One region of the Sutcliffiella sp. NC1 genome, then DNA from elsewhere that is predicted to be linked to it. Evidence: predicted binding sites of a transcription regulator. Region 1 holds the regulator's gene; the other holds the start of a gene.
What was found. Region 1 encodes Rex, which represses fermentation and respiration genes when NADH is low (regulators of the CRP and FNR family bind a similar motif). Its sites were predicted from a motif close to TTGTGAAATATTTCACAA; they were not measured.

Region 1 (11,264 bases):
GGTTATTAACACCCTACATAACGCTTCTCAAAAGGGTGAAAAAATTGAACCTGCTAATTTAGCTGCAAGCTTTCAAGAAAGTGTGATAGAAGTACTAGTAACAAAAACAATAAAAGCAACAAAAGAATATGGTGTAAACCAAGTCGTTTTAGCTGGTGGGGTTGCTGCGAATAAAGGTTTGCGTGCAGCACTCGAGGAAAGTTTTCGTGAATTGAAAGATGTGGAGCTAGTAATTCCGCCATTATCACTATGTACGGATAATGCAGCGATGATCGCAACAGCAGGCAGTGTGTTCTATCAATTAGGAAAACGATCTCCTTTATCTTTAAACGGTAATCCAGGGCTAGATTTAGAAAAGGCATTAGTCTAAAAATGGTTATCCACAGTTGTTACTAAAAACTGTGAGTAAGTATAGATAATCTATGGATAAATAAAAAACATTTGTTAGTAAATAATGTGGATAAGTGTGTTAATGTTTGTGGATAATGTTGATAAGTTTGTGAATACCTTAATAAATAAGAGTAGAATTGTTAATAAGTATGTGGATTGTTTACTTTTTGTGGATAGAAAATATAGAAAGGATGCGAAAATTCGCATCCTTTAGCTGTTCAGTTCTTCCCACTCTTCCATTAAAGTAAGCAGTTTATTGTTAGCTTCTTCGTTCTCTATATTTAATTGGTGTACTTTTTCGTGATTTTGGTAAATTTCAGGTTTGCATAAAAGCTTTTCATTTTCTTCTAGTTGTAACTCCAGTACTTCTATTTCTTCCTCAATTTCTTCAATACGACGTTTTCGCTGTCGCTCTTTTCTTTTTAATTCTTTTTCCTGTTCATAGCTTAATTTTTCTTGAGGTTTTTCTTTCTGTTTTTCAGTAGAAGAGTCTGTGGATAACTTATTAAGTTCTTCTATCTCAAACTTCTTTTGCACGAAGTAATCATAGTCACCTAAAAACTCTACAGCATTCTGAGAAGATAGTTCGATTACTTTTGTGGCAATCCGGTTAATAAAGTAACGGTCATGTGATACGAAAAGTATAGTGCCTGGATAATCCATTAATGCATTTTCCAATACTTGTTTGCTATCAAGGTCTAGATGGTTCGTCGGTTCGTCTAAAATAAGTACGTTTGACTTTTGCAACATCATTTTTGATAATGCAAGACGTGCTTTTTCTCCCCCACTTAAACTGTTAACAGGTTTTAAAACATCATCACCACTAAACAAGAAATTTCCTAAGACAGTTCGAATTTCTTTCTCTACTAAATGAGGATAATCATCCCATAACTCGTCCAGAACCCGTTTGTTGGAATGTAATTCTGCTTGTTGTTGGTCATAATAACTAATAGAAACATTCGCTCCAAATTGAATTTTTCCAATTTGTTTAGGGAGTTTCTCCACAAGCAATTTTAACAATGTAGTTTTCCCAACGCCATTAGGTCCAACTAACGCAACACTATCACCACGATGAAGCGAAAGGTTTATATTTTCGAAGATAGGCTTATTTTCATATGAAAATGTTAAGTTTTCTACTTTTAACACATCATTACCGCTTTGCCTATCGATTTCAAAAGAGAAGGAGGCCGATTTTTCATCGCCTTTCGGTCGCTGCATTAACTGCATTCGATCTAACTGCTTTTGTCTACTTTGTGCCCGTTTCGTTGTAGACGCTCTTGCAATATTACGTTGAACAAAATCTTTAAGCTTGGAAATTTCATCTTGTTGCTTTTCAAACATTTTCATTTCTCGTTCGTATTGTTCTGCTTTTCGTTGTAAGTATTTACTGTAGTTTCCAATGAATTTAGTGGATTCATTTCGAGATATTTCGTAAACGATAGAAACTACTTTGTCTAGGAAATAACGGTCGTGGGAAACGATTAATAGGGCACCAGGATAACTTTGTAAGTAGGATTCTAGCCACGTTAACGTCTCTATATCTAAATGGTTCGTCGGTTCGTCTAAAATAAGTAAATCTGGCTTCGTTAATAGTAACTTACCAAGAGCTAATCTTGTTTTTTGTCCACCACTCAAACTGGTAATTGGTGTGGTATAATCAAAGGTAGCAAAGTTTAGTCCGTGAAGAATGGACCGAATATCTGCTTCGTATTGGAAGCCACCTTGTTGTTTATACGATTCTTGTAGGGAATCATATTCTTTTAATAATTTGGCATACTCTTCATCTGAAGAAAAACGTGTAGGATCTGCCATTTTCTCTTCTAAGTCTCTCATTTGTCTTTCCATTTGTTTGAGATGAGAAAAAACAGAAAGAAATTCTTCCCAAATGGAGCGGCTTGAGTCTAATCCGGTATGCTGTGCAAGGTAACCGATCGTAACATTCTTCGGTTTAATAATTTCACCGCTATCATAAGAGAGTTGATTAGAAATTATTTTTAAAAGTGTTGATTTACCAGCACCGTTTCTACCAACTAGTGCGATTCTGTCTCGTGATTGTACTTCTAGCTTTATATTCGATAAAATAAGTTCAGCACCAAAATATTTATGTAGTTGATTTACTTGTAAAATAATCATTTTTTCACCTCTATATTAAACTTAGTTTATCGCTCTTCTACTAATTGTTCAAGCAAGCGATAGGGTAAAAGAATGAAATCGTTTACGTTCAATGTAATTGGAAAAAATAGAGAGTAAGTAGGATTGTAAATGGGGGAATAGGATGAGTAACGAACAACTAAAAATACCACAAGCAACTGCAAAACGATTACCTTTGTATTATCGATTTTTAAAAAATCTTTATGCATCCGGTAAACAAAGAGTTTCTTCTTCTGAGTTAAGTGAAGCGGTAAAAGTTGATTCAGCGACGATTCGCCGTGATTTTAGCTATTTTGGAGCGTTAGGGAAAAAAGGGTACGGATATAATGTTCAATATTTGTTAACTTTTTTTAGAAAAACGTTAGACCAAGATGAATTAACATATGTTAGTCTAATAGGTGTGGGGAATTTAGGAACCGCTTTCCTTCACTACAATTTTTCAAAAAATAATAACACGAAGATAACTGTTGCTTTTGATGTAGATGAAACGAAGATTGGCACAGAAATTGGAGGTGTTCCCGTACGCAATTTAGATGATTTAGAGATGGAGCTTCCTGACGATGTAACAGTTGCAATATTAACAGTACCAGCTCATGTTGCGCAACCTATTACAGATCGCCTAGTCGCTAAGGGAATTAAGGGAATATTAAACTTTACACCTGCGCGAATAAATGTACCAGACACTGTACGTATTCATCACATCGATTTAGCGGTAGAATTACAATCATTAGTATATTTTCTAAAACACTATCCAACTGAGTAAAATAGTAGTAGAATAAGTATATTTCGAGGAGGTGACAAGAATGCCATTAGGTCCAGGAAGCATTCTATTAATTGTATTTGCAGCACTATTAATATTCGGTCCGAAAAAGTTGCCAGAACTCGGGAAAGCAGCCGGAAATACGCTACGTGAGTTCAAAAAGGCTACTAAAGGTTTAGCCGATGACGATGATGATATAAAAAAAGAAGACAAGAAGTAATGTAAGGATGAACATATATGACAGATAAGGAAATGTCGGTCTATGACCATATAGGAGAACTGCGCAAGCGATTAATTATAGTAGGTTCCCTTTTTATGGCCTCCGTTATTGGTGGGTTCTTTCTTGCAGAGCCGATTATTGTCTATTTACAACATACAGAGCAAGCAAGAGATTTAACGATGAACGCTTTTCGCTTAACAGATCCTATTAAGGTATTTATGCAGTTTGCCTTTTTAATTGCGTTCATTATTACGTTTCCTGTTGCTTTTTATCAGCTTTGGTCCTTTATTAGCCCAGGCTTATATGAGAAAGAACGTAGAGTAACACTTAGCTACATTCCAATTTCTTTAATTTTATTTTTAAGTGGATTAGCATTTTCCTACTTTGTTTTGTTTCCATTTGTAGTTTCTTTTATGATGGGTCTTGCCAATCGCTTAGAAATTAATCAAGTAATTGGCATTAATGAATACTTTCAATTTCTATTTCAATTAACGGTTCCATTTGGAGTTTTATTTCAGCTACCTGTAGTCGTTATGTTTTTAACTAGATTAGGTATAGTGACACCACAATTTTTTGTGAAGTTCCGTAAAATAGCCTATTTTATACTTTTAGTAGTTGCGGCTTTTATCACTCCACCAGAATTGTTGTCACATTTAATGGTAACTGTGCCGTTATTTATTTTATACGAAATTAGTATTATCATTTCTAGAATTGCGTATCGTAAAGCTAAATTAGCCGAAACAAAAATGGAATTAGAAAATATGAATAAAGATTAAAAAAGCAATCCCTCGGGATTGCTTTTTCTAATAGGAAAAATAATATTATTTTTGCTTCTTCATCTCTTTAATTTTTCCGTGTAAAAGGTAGGCCCGGATTGCCACTCCAAAATCAAAAGTTGCAATTAACATAAAAAGAATGGTGTGAAATTGCCAAATCGTTTCACCTTTTGTTACGACGGCAAGGTAGAGAAATAAAATTCCCATAATGGAATAAAATACAACCATTCTTAATGGGGTAATGCGCATAAATTATATCCTCCGTTATCTCTTCTATAAAAACAAGTATATGAAGCTTTGCATTTGCTCTAGTTTTTCAAGTTGACGCTCAATATCTTCACGAAAAATTTGTTGCACTAGAACGACAAAGGAATTCATCGAAACATGAGCGATAATTGGGACAATTATTCGGTTCGTTTTTACATATAGGAATGCAAAAATAGCTCCCATGACAAAGTATATAAGTAGATGTTCAAATTCTTGATGAACAACTGCAAATAATAAAGAACTAACAATTAAGCCTACTGCAAAATTGTACTTCTTATATAGTACGCCGAAAATGATTTTTCGGAAGATAATTTCTTCTAAAATAGGCCCTGCAATAGCTACCGCAAAAATAATTGCCGCAGAAGAACTAATAAACTCCATAATTTGTTGAGTATTCTCACTGCCTGGTTCTATTCCGAATAATTGCTGTTGAACCATCGCTGCTATTCCTTGTCCGAAAAGAGCCACCCAAAAACCTAATATAGACCAAATAATCGTTTGGAAAATGGATGATTGTGGTCCGCGTAGATCTTTTTCCTGGAAATCCTTTCGAAGCAGCCAGAGGATAATAAGTAAGCCGAGTGTGAAGCTGATTGTCGTCCAATAACTAAAAAGTAATGTCATTCGTGCATCATAATCAAGCTCGTTCCCGATTCCTAGTTCAACGAGAAGTGGAATACCAACTAGTGCAGAAAATTGCATAATAATATAGGCGATAATTACTTTCCAATAGGTTGATGTCATCATAATCTCCTCTATCTAATTGTTCCTACGTATTGTACCATATAAACTGTTTTCTAATAAAAAGATATAGTTTATTCTCAGCTGTATTTTATCAATTAATCCATATAATTAAAAACAATGGTTAAATATTAAATGATTGTGAGATAATGGAAAAGGTGTTACGTAATGTTAGATCATTTTTGTACAAAAAGAAGTAAAAAATGTGCAAAAAATATAAACTAAATACTTGCAAAAATATCACTAATTCATTAATATATTAATTGTGTTAGCACTCGAGTGTTTAGAGTGCTAATAAAAAAATACTTACATATAATTTTGAGGAGGTCGTTTCACTTGTTAAAGCCAATCGGTGATCGCATTATTATTGAACTAGTACAGTCAGAAGAAAAAACTGCTAGTGGTATTGTATTACCAGACTCTGCAAAAGAGAAACCGCAAGAAGGTAAAGTAGTAGCTGTTGGTTCAGGTCGTGTACTAGAAAGCGGAGAGCGTGTTGCACTAGAAGTTGCATCAGGCGATAGCGTTATCTTTTCAAAATATGCTGGTACAGAAGTGAAATATGACGGTAAAGAATATTTAATTTTAAAAGAAGCAGATGTTTTAGCTGTTGTTGGTAAATAAGAAAACTATTTCATAAAAAATATGAACTATTCTGAGGAGGTCTAGGTCATGGCAAAAGAAATTAAATTTAGTGAAGAAGCACGTCGCTCTATGCTACGTGGTGTAGATAAATTAGCTGATGCTGTTAAAGTAACATTAGGACCAAAAGGACGTAACGTTGTATTAGAAAAGAAATTTGGTTCTCCACTAATTACAAATGACGGTGTTACAATTGCGAAAGAAATCGAATTAGAAGATGCTTTCGAAAATATGGGTGCAAAATTAGTAGCGGAAGTTGCTAGCAAAACGAACGAAATCGCTGGTGACGGTACAACTACTGCAACAGTACTAGCACAAGCGATGATCCGTGAAGGATTAAAGAACGTAACTGCTGGTGCGAACCCAATGGGTATCCGTAAAGGGATTGAAAAGGCTGTTGCTGTAGCAGTTGAAGAATTAAAAACAATCTCTAAGCCAATTGAAGGTAAAGAGTCTATCGCACAAGTTGCTGCTATCTCTGCTGCTGACGAAGAAGTTGGTCAACTAATCGCAGAAGCAATGGAGCGCGTAGGTAACGACGGAGTTATTACGTTAGAAGAGTCTAAAGGATTCACTACTGAACTAGAAGTAGTAGAAGGTATGCAATTCGACCGTGGATATGCATCTCCATACATGGTAACTGATTCTGACAAAATGGAAGCAGTTTTAGACAATCCATACGTCTTAATTACAGACAAAAAGATTACAAACATTCAAGAAATCTTACCTGTATTAGAGCAAGTAGTACAACAAGGTAAACCATTATTACTAATTGCTGAAGATGTGGAAGGTGAAGCGTTAGCTACATTAGTAGTAAACAAATTACGTGGTACATTCAATGCAGTAGCTGTTAAAGCTCCTGGCTTCGGTGACCGTCGTAAAGCAATGCTTCAAGACATCGCAATTCTTACAGGTGGAGAAGTTATTACAGAAGAATTAGGTTTAGACTTAAAATCTGCTAACATCGGTCAATTAGGACGTGCAGATAAGATTGTTGTAACGAAAGAAAATACAACAGTTGTTAACGGTCATGGAAACACAGACGATATCCAAGCTCGTGTTGGCCAAATCCGTGCTCAATTAGAAGAAACTACTTCTGAGTTCGACCGTGAAAAATTACAAGAGCGCCTAGCTAAATTAGCTGGTGGTGTAGCGGTAATCAAAGTTGGTGCTGCAACAGAAACAGAATTAAAAGAGCGCAAACTTCGTATCGAAGACGCATTAAATTCTACTCGTGCTGCAGTAGAAGAAGGTATCGTAGCTGGTGGTGGTACTGCACTTGTAAACATCTACAACAAAGTTGCTAATATCACAGCTGAAGGCGACGAAGCTACTGGTGTGAAAATTGTATTACGTGCAATCGAAGAGCCAGTTCGTCAAATCGCTCACAACGCAGGTCTAGAAGGATCTGTTATTGTAGAACGCCTAAAGAAAGAAGAAGTTGGAGTTGGTTTCAACGCTGCAACTGGCGAATGGGTTAACATGCTTGAAGTTGGTATCGTAGACCCAACTAAAGTTACTCGTTCTGCACTTCAAAACGCAGCAAGCGTATCTGCTATGTTCTTAACTACTGAAGCAGTAGTTGCAGACATCCCAGAAGAAAACGCTGGCGGCGGCATGCCTGACATGGGCGGCATGGGTGGAATGGGCGGCATGATGTAATAAGCCGCTTCACCCCTTGATTTATAAGGGTTTTATGTAAGATGAGAGTGTAATGCTAACATTTTGCAAACATTGAGGTAAATTAACGGAGGCTTCTCATGAGTTTACAAAAAACTTATAAGAGGCCTCTTTTTAGTTTATAAGAAAGGATAATAAAATTTCTAGATTTAACCCCTCCAACTAATTTTAATCGGTATCTTAAATGTACATTGACAACTAACTTGAAAAGGGAAATACATCTATAAAATTGGTGTTCCTACAAAGCTTTTAAATTAAAAGAATTATTTTAAAGGAGGTAATGATTAGTGGGGCATTATTTTTCAGGTGTTGATAAAGAAGGGAAAGAAATTGTTTATGCCCATTTTCATTCGTCTAATTATTTTGCTATAGATCTATATCATTTGCTTGATGCGAATGACAAAAATGGAGGCGTTAGTGGTATTTTTGATTCAGCCATATACACGCAGGAGCAATTAGAGAAAGCAAAACGAATGTATAAACAAAATCTATCTAACGAGCGCACATTATGTGAATCAGATATATGGGATAAACAGCAAATATTACAATTTATTGAAAGGTGTTTAGACGTTGCAAGAAAAGAAGGAACTGTCAAAGTTCTATTCTGTTAAATTCACTATTAACAAATCTTCTGTAAAATTCTCTTATTACACTTCCCCCTACATTTTAATTTCTTTCCATCATTTTTAAAATTATTCATTTCCAGCCTTTTGCTACCCAATTATAAACTGTGATAAATGTAACAGTCCGCTTCTTATGAGTTGTAGTAAACTTTTAAGAAGCTTTTTATTAATTAACATTTATAAAAGGCAACTTTTTACGATAAGAGGTGAAAAAATGGCTAACGCACAATTTAATCCCAAACTAGTCAATATTTTAAAAGATATTTTACTTCGTTTACATGATGGTAAACCGCAAGAAACCGTGAAAGAGGATTTTGATAAACATTTTAACCAGGTTAGTGCTGTTGAAATATTGTTGATTGTACAGGAATTAAAAAATGGGGGCCATGGCATTACGTCGGATGATGTTGTAAAGCTATTTTCTATTTATAAACAACTATATGGTCTAGCTATTAATGAATGGCATGTTCCTGATTCCAATCACGAGGGTCACCCGGTTCAAATTTTAATAGCTGAAAATAAGGAATTTCAATCCATTTTAGATCAAATGAATGGCCAAATAGAATTACTGGAGAAAAGTTCACAATGGGTACAAGAGGAAGAAGTTATAGAGAAGTTAAAGGAAGACGTGTCTCAATTAGGACAATTGAATAGGCACTATAATCGAAAAGAAAAACTCATTTTCCCTATATTAGAGCGTTATGGGCAAATTACTCCTACAAGAATTATGTGGGAGGGAGATGATCGAATCCGCATCTTATATAAAAATGTAAAAAGAAAGATAGAGAATATACAAGCTATAGAAATAGCATCCGTTAAGCAATCTTATCAAATATTCCAAAGCAAAATAAAAGACATGATGTTTGATGAAGAATCTATTCTACTACCTATCGTCCTGAACATTTTTAACGAAGATGATTGGTTAGCGATAGCAAGGGAAAGCGATACATTTGGCTATTGTTTTATCAATCCACAAAAAGAATGGGGACGAAGCGTATCAGTTGAAGATGAGTGTAATAATGATATAGATAATTCAACAACAAAGCATTTAAAAATTGGCGGCGGCTACTTAACCGTACAAGAGGCTAACAGCATTCTGAATAACTTGCCAGTAGAAATAACGTTTATCGATAAAAATGGTATTTTTAAGTACTTTAATGAAAGAGTAGCGTCATCTGACATGATGTTTGTACGGACACCCATTTCGATTGGTCGTAATGTTGCCAATTGTCATCCTCCTAAAAGTTTAAAAAAGGTAATGAGGCTCGTCCAAGACCTTAAATCAAAGAAACGATCTAGTGAGAGTATGTGGTTTAAAAAAAAGGATCAGTACATTCATATTACGTATAAAGGTGTTTTTGATGAGGATGGAGAATATTTGGGAATATTAGAATACGTTCAAGATATCCGACCTTTTTTCGAGTTGCCACGTGAAGCGAAAAGATAGCTTAGTAGAATGGACGAATAGGTAATATCTAAATTTATTAGAGCAGTAGGAACCTCATTTATAAATGTTAGTTAGCTATTATGCTGTTCATTTCCTTTCGATATACCGAAATCCCCTTCCTACTAGAAGGGGACTTTTTTTCCTCACTTACTACCATCAATCCAGTTTTATTAAGTGGACTGGTAAACAATAGCCTTTTCTAAAAAATATCAAGAAAAAAATGATTAACCAATAGGGACTTCTCCCCTATTGGTCCTTGGGGGAGGGCTTAGGTGATAAAAATATACGGGATAAAAGTAGTACTTAATGAACACGCCTCCTTGAAATTGCATATGAAGGGGTTGTTCTTAATATAGTGATCAAAAACACAATTAAGTAGATATTTAATTATTGAAACATTGGAAATACGTATCGAACTAGAAACCATAAAAAACCAAAAAAGATAATCACATATGCAAAATATTTAATGAAGGTAGAGATTACTCTACTTGTATCCTCCTTTTTCTCGACGTGTCGCTTGTCCACATTTACATCCTTTCTCACAATCATTTCCTCCTTGTCAGTGGTGTTTTTTTTCTTATCACCTATATATCCTTAAAAGGAGCTTTTAAAACATTAGTAAGAATGGCACATAACAATTATCCGCTTCCCTTGTTCTATTTAGAAAGTATCATTTGAGGGAATCGTTCTTCTGTTTGCACAGTACTTTAAGATTAGTTCCTAAAGATAGGTTTCATGTCGATCTTTTGTGGGCATTAAATAAGCACAGACAGACAAACATCGGCAAAAAATGATGAAGAAAGGCGTGAGCGGTTATGTTATGGACGGTATTAATTATAGTTTTTGTATTATGGTTACTTGGATTCTCGTTTGAAGTTGGAGGAGGTCTAATCCACTTACTTCTAGTTGTTGCATTAATCGTCTTTATAATTCAACTTTTAACAGGCAGAAGAGTCTAAATGTAGCAAGCGTTCCGTTTTAGGAGCCTTGCTTTATTCAGGATTATTTCTTGGAGTTATAATAAGAAAGGCTCCAAGGAATCCACACATATATATAATATAAATATTAAGGGCAGAAATAGAATTAATATCAGCTAGTATTTTCCTTAAATTACTACCATCAATCTAGTTTTATTATGTTGACTTGCTAGTTTCCTGGTAAACAATAGCCTCTTCTAAAAAATTTAATACTTCTTTATGAATAGGATATAAGCCTAATTTAGCGGATGTTTCTTCCGATTTTCTCGCTTCCCAAAACTTTTCTATTAATTCAGGGTGATCTCCAAAAGATTCTTTCGTTAAAATATCTACATCAACTACAATTAATTGCCCCTCCGCAGAACTAGGGAGTATACCATTTTGTAAACAGAGTTCCACGCGTTTAACAATATTTATCCATTTAATGATGAGTGGATCTTCCATTTTTGGTAGATTCCCAGATAATATTGTTTGTTCCTCTGTACTAAATAGGTCATTCCATAACTTCTGTTTTCTATCCTTATTGTTATTACCTTCTTCCGGAAGTAGTGGTAAGAGATGGTCCCATTTCAGTTGGCCTTCTAACTTTA
Region 2 (11,264 bases), 1.2 Mb from region 1:
ATGCTATTAATATTATGTGCCTCAATACGAATGGTTGTAAAGGTTGGTTTTTGAGAAGAGTCTTTCATTTCTTCAGTAGAAAATCCCATTGATAATTCTATATTAGAAATTTTTCTTTCCTGTAGGAATTTAACGATTTCATAATAATTATTTATATGCTCTTCACTAATTGGTTCGTCCACGTTAATATGAACAAAAAATGGATGTGGAACCACTTTATAACTAACAATCTGTTTTTTCATGTTCATCTCTTGTCCAGAACCATAAACAGCATCTATGAAAATGAAGTCCTTCGGATAGTTTTCATTTAGTATTGGAGCCAATTCTGAGTTTATTTCCTCCACCCAAATTGCTTCGGGGTAGTAGTCAAAGATTACATCTTTTCGAGAACTTAGCTTTTCTACCCTAAACGTAATGTTAGGTTGATTTTGTAAACTAGCGATTATCCCATAATTTCCATCTTTAAAATTATACGTTTTTTCCTTCACTTTTACTTCAATATCGTACTTTTCTTCGACATAAGCCTCTAATTCACTAGCAACAGTATGCTTCTTCCATGGAAGTCCATTAAATAGTGTGTAACCAAACACAATAAACGAGATACCAATGATTGAAGTTGTTATCAGGAAAATGCGAATAAATCTTTTCAATTAATCGTCCCACCTTATGGTTAATTTATCCTTATAGTGTAATTTTACACCGTAAGAGTATTTTGTCAACTTCAAAGAGCAAATTAAGGATATTTTTTTATACAGAATGTTATAATGACGTGAAAAGATATAGATAAACATGTACATATATAAAGTCGTTTATTAGGAGGATCTAAAATGGAAATAGGAATAAGTACGTTTGTTGAAACAACACCTGATCCACATACTGGTGAAGTAATAAGCCATGCGCAACGAATTCGTGAAGTGGTAGAAGAAATAGTTTTAGCAGATGAAATTGGCTTAGATGTATTTGGCGTTGGGGAGCATCATCGAGAAGACTATGCTGCTTCTGCACCAGCAATAATATTAGCGGCAGCAGCTGCTCGAACAAAGCGGATTCGGTTAACAAGTGCTGTAACGGTTCTTTCCTCGGCGGATCCTGTGAGGGTATTCCAGGACTTTGCTACAGTTGATGCGATTTCAAATGGACGAGCAGAGATTATGGCAGGTAGGGGTTCGTTTATTGAATCGTTTCCGTTGTTCGGTTTTGACTTAAAAGATTATGATGAGCTATTTGAAGAAAACTTAGAACTATTATTAAAAATCCAACAGTCTGAGAAAGTTACGTGGAGAGGTGGACATCGACCAGCAATTAACAATTTAGGTGTCTATCCACGACCAGTACAAGATCCGTTACCAATTTGGATTGGAAGTGGTGGAAACTCACAATCGGTTATGCGTGCCGGATTATTGGGGTTACCACTTGTACTAGCGATTATCGGCGGAAGTCCTCGCCAATTTAGACCACTTGTTGATCTATATAAACGAGCGGCTGAACATGCTGGACACGATGTATCTAAACTCCCGGTTGCTTCTCACTCACACGGATTTATTGCAGAAACAACAGATTTGGCTGCGGATAAATTTTTCCCATCTACTCAGCAAGCAATGAATAAACTAGGGAAAGAACGTGGCTGGGGACGATATGATCGAAATGCATTTGATTCAGCACGTAGTTTAGAAGGTGCGTTATATGTTGGTGATCCAAAGACAGTTGCAGAAAAAATAATTCACCTCCGTAAAAACGTTGGAGTAACAAGATTTATGCTCCACGTACCGGTCGGCACAATGCCACATGATGATGTAATGAAAGCAATCGAACTGTTAGGAAAAGAAGTCGCGCCAATCGTACGTGAAGAATTAGCAAAATGGGAAGAAGAGAATAAATAAAGAAAGTCGATTTTTAAAACTCTTGGCATACATCACTTTAGTATATTTCCACTTCTTTATAGCTAAAATAACGATAGGTGATTGAAACTATGTTATATTTTCAAAGAAAAGGAATAGGTGAACCACTCGTTCTTATTCACGGCTTTCTCGGCACACATCGTATATTTGATAAAATTATGGAAGAACTATCATTAAACTACGATGTAATTGCTGTAGACCTACCAGGCCACGGGAAGTCACAACCGATGGAAGCAAACATTCATAATGTTTATCATTACGCAGAAAAAATAATTCAACTTCTCCATTTACTTGGGGTGGAACGAGCTACTTGGATTGGTCACTCTTTTGGCGGATATATTACATACGCTGCAGTAGATAAATATCGCTCCAATGTTACGAAAGCAGTTGCTGTATATTCTACACCTGCAGAGGATGATGAGCTTTCTAAAGTGGAACACACAAAAAATATCGATGTTATTACACAAATTGGAATAAAAGCATTTGCTGACAGTCGGATACCGAGGTATTTCTCAATGGATGCGAATGAAGAAGATATTCATTTTGCGATGGTTCTTGGAGAGCAAGCCTCGGAAGAAGGAGCAATAAGAGCACTTGAAGCGATGCGAGATCGTCCAGATCAAACGCAAATGCTCGATACAGTTGATATTCCTCTACAAATTATTAAAGGAACAAAAGATCCTTGGGATGGGAAATTTAAATTATCAAACCCATCTTCCTACGTAACAGTGGTAGAAACGGATACGTCTCACATGGGGATGCTAGATGACCCAGATCAATTTTTAAATGTATTACAAAATTGGCTAAAGACAACGTAACTTACTGGCTAATCGTATTTTATACGGTTAGCTTTTTATCCTTTATTCGGTAATACCAATAATAAGATAATGCAGAAAATGTAATAAAAAGTTATAATTGATAATTATTGAAATAATAAAAAAGGTTGGTTCTAAAAATAATGTTAAATGAATATTTAGCAAAAGTAAGGCACCGTTGTATTGAAAATAAACTAGACCCAAAATTAATCCCTTCTTTTACGAAAATATCATGGAATGAACTTAATAGAATAAGAGATGAATATAAAGAACGGTTGGCAGTTATCCAAACGTTTATGGAAAGATTTATTTATAGAAATAGTGGTATCCCGGTATTAGTTACAGTGACTGATGCCGATGGGAATTTTATTGACTACTTGGGGGATAAAAGCTTAGAAGAAACAGTTGTTCACCAAGTTGGTTTACAAATGGGAGTACAGTTTAAAGAAGAGCTAGTAGGAATTAGTTCTATTAGAGCGGCAATTGACTTAGAAATCCCAGTTCAATTGATTGGAACGGACCATTATCATGAATTTCTTCATCAATCGGCTTGTTATAGTGTTCCGTTACATGTGAATGAAAAACTAATAGGCACGATATCTATCATGACTTTTTTAAATTATGCACATCCTATGATTCTAACATCTTTAGAAACAGTAGTAGATTTTATTGAACGTGAATTAGAACTATTGGATAGAAATCGTTATTTAGATGAAATGAATGAAATGATACTAAAGCAAGCTAATACGGGTTACATCGTCATTGATAAAGATGGGAAGGTTGTAAAAGTAAATCCGAAAGCGCAAGCGATGATTCAGAGTATTAAAGAAGAGGAAACTCTTATTCAAGACTTAGCGCCGTTTAATGAACTATATGTATTATTCAGTCGGGGAGAAGCTATCCGGGGAAATAAAGTGGTCTTAACAAATGAGGAAGAAAACCTTACTTGTTTAGTAGATTATTTTCCATTCCCACAAGGAACCTTGATCCAAATCCATGATATATCAGAGTACCAAAAGACAGAATGTTATATCCAAAATGCAGAAAAGTTATCTATCGTTGGACAGTTAGCAGCAGGTGTTGCACATGAAATAAAAAATCCGCTAACGACCATAAAAGGGTTTATGCAGTTTATACAAGAAGACCAATTAGATAGTCGATACTTGTCTGTTATCCTTAAAGAGATTGAGAGAATAAATGAGATTACAAACGAATTTTTAGTACTCGCAAGACCTACTGAACGTGCTAAAGAGTGGTATGATGTAAAAACTCTATTACAAGAAATGGATGTCTTATTATCGAGTTTTACTATTCAGAAAAATATTGAAATAGTTCAAGATTATATGGAGATACCACGTATATACTGCGATGGCAATCAATTAAAGCAAGTTTTCATTAATATCGTCATGAATAGTGTTGAAGCACTGGAACCTAATGGGAATATTCACATCTCTGTACAAAAGAATTCGAATAATTTCATTTTAATTCGTTTTGTAGATAATGGTTGTGGTTTTCCAAAGCAAATATTAGAAAGTGTGGGAAAGCCTTTTATTACAACGAAAGAAAATGGGAATGGTTTAGGAATTATGATTTGTAAAAGAATTGTCGAAACCATTCATAGTGGGACATTAAACCTTTATAATAATGAGCAAGGTGGAGCAGTAGTAGAAGTGCTTTTACCTATTGGAAAAGATTGAAAAGTCGCTAACATGTAGTTAGCGACTTTTTCGGGATAACCTAGCTCTATTTATATACTATTTCCTCTTCAATTTTTCTATTTCTTCTGACACGACAAAGGCTAAGTCGTCATTACCGAATAATGATAGGACCGCTAACAACGTCTCGTTAGAAATCTCTCCAGCCTCTTCTTTATCGACTGTTAACTCCATCGCTTGTGCTAATGCAATATTGTCTACTTGTCCAGGATAAGCTTTGGAGTATAGAGAAACAGGATCTAAATTGTTGTTTATACACCATTGTGCAAACACTAAAATCATCATGTTTTCTTCTTTTTGATAGTTATCAATAATTGCTTTTTCTATTTCTTTCATTCTTACCTCTCCTTGTTTAACGGGAATTTAGTGATCTTTTGTAAATGAGCTTTTCGTTCTGTTTCGGTATGTAAGTTACGAAGTGCCCATTCACGTTCTGTTTGTAACTGCTCCAAATAATCTTTATATTCAGGTCCAAATTCCTTTTGTAAATGCTGTTTTATTGTTTTTGCTAATATTGGACTTGCACCGGATGTACTTACAGCAATCTTAAGATGACCTTGTTTGATGTAAGCAGGAAAGTAGAAGTTACTGCTGTACTGATTGTCTACTATATTGATTAAAGGAACATGAATACTAACTTTATTTGCAATTCTCTCATTTAACTCTCGGTTGTTTGTTGCGACAACGGCCAGGAAACAGTTAGTCGGGATGTATGTGAGTATTTCATCAAAATTATTTATCGATATATTTACATAGTGAAAACGAGGGATAAGTGCTTGTAATTCTTCTGAAATGTTTTCACTAATAATGGTGAGGTCGGCCCCTTCCTCTAGCAAAAATTTCACCTTTCTCGTTGCAACTTTTCCACCACCAAAAATAACACATTTTTTCGCATCCAATTTAATCATTAATGGTGTTGTCATCCTTCTTCCTCCTGAACAATTCTCTCAGAAATTTTAGCTTCAAGCCATGAAGTCATAAGAGGATGAGGGATTAACGTTTGACCATTCCACATTACGTCTAACCCATCTAACTTAGATGGTATCTTTTTTTCTGTTAAGTAGCCTTGGCTAATAACGAGCGGGATAGCTATTAGTTTTTTTCCATTTCGTAATAATCTCTTTGCAACGAATGTAACATTATCAGGGTGTAGAGTTGCATAGCTAATGGCAGAAAAAGAGTAGTGATGTTCGATTTTTTGTTTTAATTTCTCTAAAAGCTGTTTCCAAATATGATTATTATAAGCCTGTTCACTTCCATGGGCGATAAGTAATAGATTTTCTTCACTTGAATTGCTGGATAACATATTTATTTGCTCAAAAATTAATTTGAACAGAATTGGGTCATCATCCATAGGACTACACCATAAAATAGGAGTGTTTATAGATATTTGTTGAATGTCAGGATGGTTCGTTGAATGATCTAATCCAAGAATATATTTTATTTCATTAAGGTGAGTACTTCCTGATGAAACAAATAAAGGAATGATAATAATTTTGTTTACGCCTATATTTTCTAATAAGCTTATACCACTCGAGATAGTTTGTTCTTTATCAAATTCTAAGTACGCTATCGTTTTTGGAAAAGGTGTTTGAACAGCTTGAACAGTATTTTCTATCAGTATTTTAGCTTGGTTATTTTTCGTACCATGTGCAATAACTAATACTCCATAGTCTTTCTTCACTAGATGAACTCGCTCCTTACACATACTTATTTTTTCATTTTACAATAAAGAGGGTAAGATAACCAATGAACAAAAATTAATTCAAGTGTGATAAATAGCACAAACAGATCTGCTAACACGATATATAATAAAACCATAAAGAACTAACAACCTAACTTGTGAAAAGGTGAGCAAGTTGGTGTGAGTCATATTTTTTTAAGGATACTTGTGAAATATTGAGCAAACTTTTTTGAAATGGACGCGCTAGAGGAGGAACGAATATGAAGCAGCTCTTAATGATAGGTAACGGCATGGCAGGAATTCGCTGTATCGAGGAAATATTAAAAAGAAATAAGGATCGGTTTGAAATAACGATTATAGGGGACGAGCCACATCCAAATTATAACCGTATTATGCTTTCCAATGTACTACAAGGAAAAGCAAACATGAATGAAATCATTATGAACGAATGGTCATGGTACCGTGAGAATGGGATTACACTGTATACGGGCGAAAAGGCAGTTCAAATTAATAAAAATAAAAAGTATGTTACTACTGATAAACAGCGGACAATTTATTACGATGAGCTCATTATCGCAACTGGCTCTAGCGCTTTTATTTTACCAATTCCGGGAAGCGAGTTAGAGGGCGTTATTGGTTTCCGTACGATGAAAGATACAGAAACAATGATAGAAATGGCAAAAACGAAGTCTAAAGCCGTTGTCATTGGTGGAGGACTACTCGGTTTAGAAGCAGCACGCGGATTAATAGATCAAGGAATGGAAGTGCACGTTGTACACCTTTTATCAACATTAATGGATCAGCAATTAGACGCTCCAGCAGCAAGATTACTGAAAAAAGACCTTGAAAAACAAGGTATGAAGTTTTTAATGGAAAAGCAAACATCTGAAATTTTAGGAACAGAACATGTAGAAGGCTTAAAATTTAGCGATGGCACGACTATTGAATGTGACCTAGTCGTGATGGCGGTTGGTATTCGTCCGAATATAGCCCTAGCAAACGAAGCTGGGCTTGAAGTAAACCGTGCCATTATCGTTGATGATGTGATGAGAACTTCTGCTCCATCTATTTATGCAGTAGGAGAATGTGCGGAGCATAACGGAATTGCTTACGGTTTAGTAGCTCCTCTTTACGAGCAAGGTGTTGCACTAGCTGACTATTTAGTAGGTAATCCGACAGAAGGTTATAAAGGTAGCTTATTATCCACTCAATTAAAAGTTTCAGGTTGTGACTTATTCTCGGCAGGTCAAATACTTGAAAATGATGATACAGACGCGATTGTCGTACATGACACAGCGGCAAAAGTTTATAAGAAAGTACTCGTGAAAGAAAATAAAATTGTTGGAATCGTATTGTATGGAGACACGTCAGACGGGAATCGCTTATTCTCCATGATGAAAAAAGAGACTGACATTTCTGAGTTCACGACAGCTTCAATCTTACAAAAAGCAGGTGAAGGAGATAATGCTAGTCTCGTAGCGGAAATGCCTGCGGAAGAAACTGTTTGTGGCTGTAACGGGGTTACGAAAGGAAACATCGTTCAAGCAATTTTAGAGCAAGGATTAACAACGTATGAAGATGTAAAAAAATGTACAAAAGCTGGAGGCTCTTGCGGTAAATGTAAACCAGTTGTAGAAGATATTTTAGCTCATACACTTGGTGATTCATTTGATGCAGCTGCACAAACAACGGGAATGTGTGAATGTACTTCGTTAAGCCGTGATGAAGTAGTAGAGCAAATAAAAGAAAAAGGTCTTCAATCTCCAGTAGAAGTACGCTATGTTCTAGAATTTTCAAACCCAGAAGGATGCTCCAAATGTCGTCCGGCTCTGAACTATTATATGCGTATGCTTTATCCTGAAACGTACGAAGATGACAAAGCATCTCGTTTCGTTAACGAACGTATGGAAGGAAACATCCAAAATAACGGGACATTCTCTGTTATTCCTCGTATGTACGGGGGAACAACAACGGCGGATGAGTTAATTCGTATGGGAGAAGTAGCGAAGAAATACGAAGTTCCATTAGTAAAGGTCACAGGTGCTAGCCGAATTGGACTATACGGTGTGAAAAAAGAAGATTTACCGCAAGTGTGGCAAGACTTAGGAATGAGTTCTGGTTATGCATACTCAAAATCATTACGTAACGTAAAATCTTGTGTAGGTTCAAGATTCTGCCGATTTGGTACACAAGATTCACTAGGTTTAGGAATTCGTTTAGAGCAAGAATTAGAAATGGTAGATACGCCACATAAAATGAAAATGGGTGTTACCGGTTGCCCACGTAACTGTGCAGAAGTGTTAACAAAAGATTATGGAGTCGTTTGTGTAGAAAACGGTTATCAGCTGTATGTAGGTGGAAATGGCGGTACCGAAGTGCGTGAATGTGATCTTCTAACAACAGTGAGAACAGAAGATGAAGTAGTCTTATTTGCGAAAGCGTATATGCAATATTACCGTGAAACTGGTGTGTATGGGGAGCGTACTGCACCGTGGGTGGAGCGTCTAGGTGTAACGCACATTAGAAAAGTGTTACTTGATGAGACTCGCCGAAATGAATTAGTGGAAAAATTTGACCAAGCTCGTGCTACGTATGAAGAGGCATGGAGCAAAATGAGTAAAACAGATAATAAAAAAATATATGAAGTGACGAGAAAATAAGGAGGGGCCCTATAATGATTGCTACAAAAATAAAAGTAATAGATTTGAAGGATCTTCCAAAACTTATTGGAAAAGAAGTAGAAATAAACGGTGTATCCATCGCACTCTTTCATTTAAGTAATGGAGATGTACGAGCGATAGGAAGTCGTTGTCCACATACGAACGGACCGTTAGCGGAAGGAATCGTTTCAGGAGAATATGTTTATTGTCCATTAAAGGATTGGAGAGTATCGCTCATCACTGGGGAAGTACAACCTCCAGATGAGGGGAAAGTAGAAGTTTACGAGACAGAAGTAATAAATGGGGAAGTGTACATCACTTTCTAGGAGGCTAATAAAATGAATGGATTTGTATCGTTTGTTGGAGCAGGACCTGGTGATATCGGATTAATTACAGAAAAAGGAATACGTTGTATTGAAAAAGCTGACGTCATTTTATACGATCGATTAGTTAATCCTAGGTTGTTACGTTACGCAAATGGTAATTGTGAATTTATCTATTGCGGCAAGCTACCTAATCGTCACGTCATGCGTCAAGAAATGATTAACGTCGCGTTAGTAGAATATGCTCTAAAAGGATTACGAGTTGTTAGACTAAAAGGTGGCGATCCATCCGTTTTTGGCCGAGTAGGAGAAGAGGCTGAAGCTGTTAAAGAAGCGAATATTAACTACGAGATTGTACCTGGTGTAACTTCTAGTATCGCTGCTGCTAGCTATGCAGGTTTTCCTGTAACGCATCGTGAATATAGTACGAGCTTCACAGTGCGAACTGGACACTATTGTAATAATAACGCGAACTACAATCGTGAAAAAGATGAGCACGGGGACACGATTGCCTACTATATGGGAGTGAAAAATTTACCACATCATTGTGAACATTTAATCAAGGAAGGTTTGTCTCCTGAAACGAAAGTAGCTGTCATTGAGTGGGCAACTACTGGAAAACAACGTACAGTGGTCGGTACATTAAGTACCATTACAAATATAGTAAAAGACAAAAACATTCAAAACCCTGCCATGACGTTAATTGGTGATGTCGTTTCTTTAAGAGAAAAGCTATCCTGGTTTGAAGAGAAGTCACTTTTCGGAAAACGTATTTTAATAGCAAAAGCAACAAGTGAAGATAGTGAACTAGAACAATATTTATTAGGGTTAGGATCAGAAGCATATGCATTCCCGACTTTGAAGAAAGAAATAGTACCTCTATCAGTAGATGATATAGAAAAAGTATTAAAGACCGAAAAATTACTCATAACTGTGCCGGAAAGTGTTGATATTTTAATAGATTCATTATTCGGATACGGGTATGATGTCCGAGATTTGCCAAGAATGATTGGTTGTTTAACAGAAAAAACGTTACGTGCGCTTCAATCAAGTGGAATAAGGGGAACGTTAGTAACGGAATTAGAAGAAGGAATGGTTGTAATAGGTTCTCAATATGGGAAACAGTCACCACACCATCCAGTATCGATAGTAACTCATCGTCTCGTTCGTGACGAACGTTTTACAGAAGTTGAAACGAGATTAATAGAAGAAGATCATTGGGAAACGATTATATTCCCTAATCGAGCCTCCGTTCATACTTTTATAAAAGAAGCAAAAGTATTAGGTTTACCATTAGAGACACTAAAATTTGCTTACATTGGTAAATCAGTAAAAGCATACGCGGAACAACATGGATTTACCGAAGTTGATAACGAAGTCCAAGAAGAACTAAATAAATGGTTGAACAATAATCGAAAACTATTATCTTTAAAAGAAAAACAAAAGGAATATAATCCAAGAGTTCTCCAATTAAGTAAATAATAAACACTGCAAAAACAGCCAAACAAAAATAGGTCAGCTTCTAATTGAAGACTGACCTACTTTTTTTTTCCACTATTTCCGATGCATTTTAAACTCTAAAAACAGTTCGTTATAATAAGCTAAATTCCACTTCCCGATATTTTCATACACCTCAAGTTTTTCTGTTAACTCTTCAGGTGGATAAAAACGCTCATCTTCCGTCATATCTTCCGGCATAAAAGCTAGAGCCTCTTTGTTCGGAGTAGAATAACTTACCCATACCGTATTTATCGCTGCAATTTCAGCATCTAAAATAAAGTTAATAAACATGTGAGCAGCCTCGATATTTTTCGCTGTTTTTGGGATAACCATATTATCAAACCAAAGATTTGAACCTTCAATAGGTACAACATAGTCTAAGTTATCATTTTCCCACATCATATCCGCCGCATCGCCGGACCAAACGAGCCCAATAGCGGCTTCTTCGTTTGCGATGAGCATTTTTATTTCATCACCAACGATTGCTTTAATATTCGGAGTCAAAAGGTCTAGTTTGCTTTTTGCTTCAAGAAGATGTTCTCTATTCGTATCATTTAATGAATAGCCTAGACTATTTAATCCCATCCCAATGACTTCCCGAGCACCATCTGTTAAAAGTATCTCGTTTTTAAAAGTAGGATCCCACAGGTCATTCCAGCTTGTAATTTC

Region 2: a site for Rex is predicted at 6,318-6,335, ahead of nirB (nitrite reductase large subunit NirB). Genes of this name have one in related genera too.

The regions. Positions count from the first base shown of each region.
Region 1 is NZ_CP115153.1:264,521-275,784, forward strand. It holds gene tsaD (tRNA (adenosine(37)-N6)-threonylcarbamoyltransferase complex transferase subunit TsaD) at 1-370, shown strand, start outside; gene O1A01_RS01465 (ABC-F family ATP-binding cassette domain-containing protein) at 601-2,523, opposite strand; gene O1A01_RS01470 (redox-sensing transcriptional repressor Rex) at 2,666-3,304, shown strand; gene O1A01_RS01475 (twin-arginine translocase TatA/TatE family subunit) at 3,345-3,521, shown strand; gene tatC (twin-arginine translocase subunit TatC) at 3,539-4,297, shown strand; gene O1A01_RS01485 (YdiK family protein) at 4,343-4,546, opposite strand; gene O1A01_RS01490 (CPBP family intramembrane glutamic endopeptidase) at 4,571-5,311, opposite strand; gene groES (co-chaperone GroES) at 5,642-5,929, shown strand; gene groL (chaperonin GroEL) at 5,978-7,609, shown strand; gene O1A01_RS01505 (hypothetical protein) at 7,915-8,238, shown strand; gene O1A01_RS01510 (DUF438 domain-containing protein) at 8,465-9,697, shown strand; gene O1A01_RS01515 (hypothetical protein) at 10,085-10,240, opposite strand; gene O1A01_RS01520 (lmo0937 family membrane protein) at 10,513-10,656, shown strand; gene O1A01_RS01525 (MerR family transcriptional regulator) at 10,831-11,264, opposite strand, start outside.
Region 2 is NZ_CP115153.1:1,473,547-1,484,810, forward strand. It holds gene O1A01_RS07705 (YfjL-like protein) at 1-650, opposite strand, end outside; gene O1A01_RS07710 (LLM class flavin-dependent oxidoreductase) at 828-1,880, shown strand; gene O1A01_RS07715 (alpha/beta fold hydrolase) at 1,970-2,716, shown strand; gene O1A01_RS07720 (ATP-binding protein) at 2,857-4,410, shown strand; gene O1A01_RS07725 (hypothetical protein) at 4,468-4,764, opposite strand; gene O1A01_RS07730 (precorrin-2 dehydrogenase/sirohydrochlorin ferrochelatase family protein) at 4,767-5,351, opposite strand; gene O1A01_RS07735 (sirohydrochlorin chelatase) at 5,348-6,112, opposite strand; gene nirB (nitrite reductase large subunit NirB) at 6,373-8,772, shown strand; gene nirD (nitrite reductase small subunit NirD) at 8,787-9,098, shown strand; gene cobA (uroporphyrinogen-III C-methyltransferase) at 9,111-10,577, shown strand; gene O1A01_RS07755 (ABC transporter substrate-binding protein) at 10,650-11,264, opposite strand, start outside.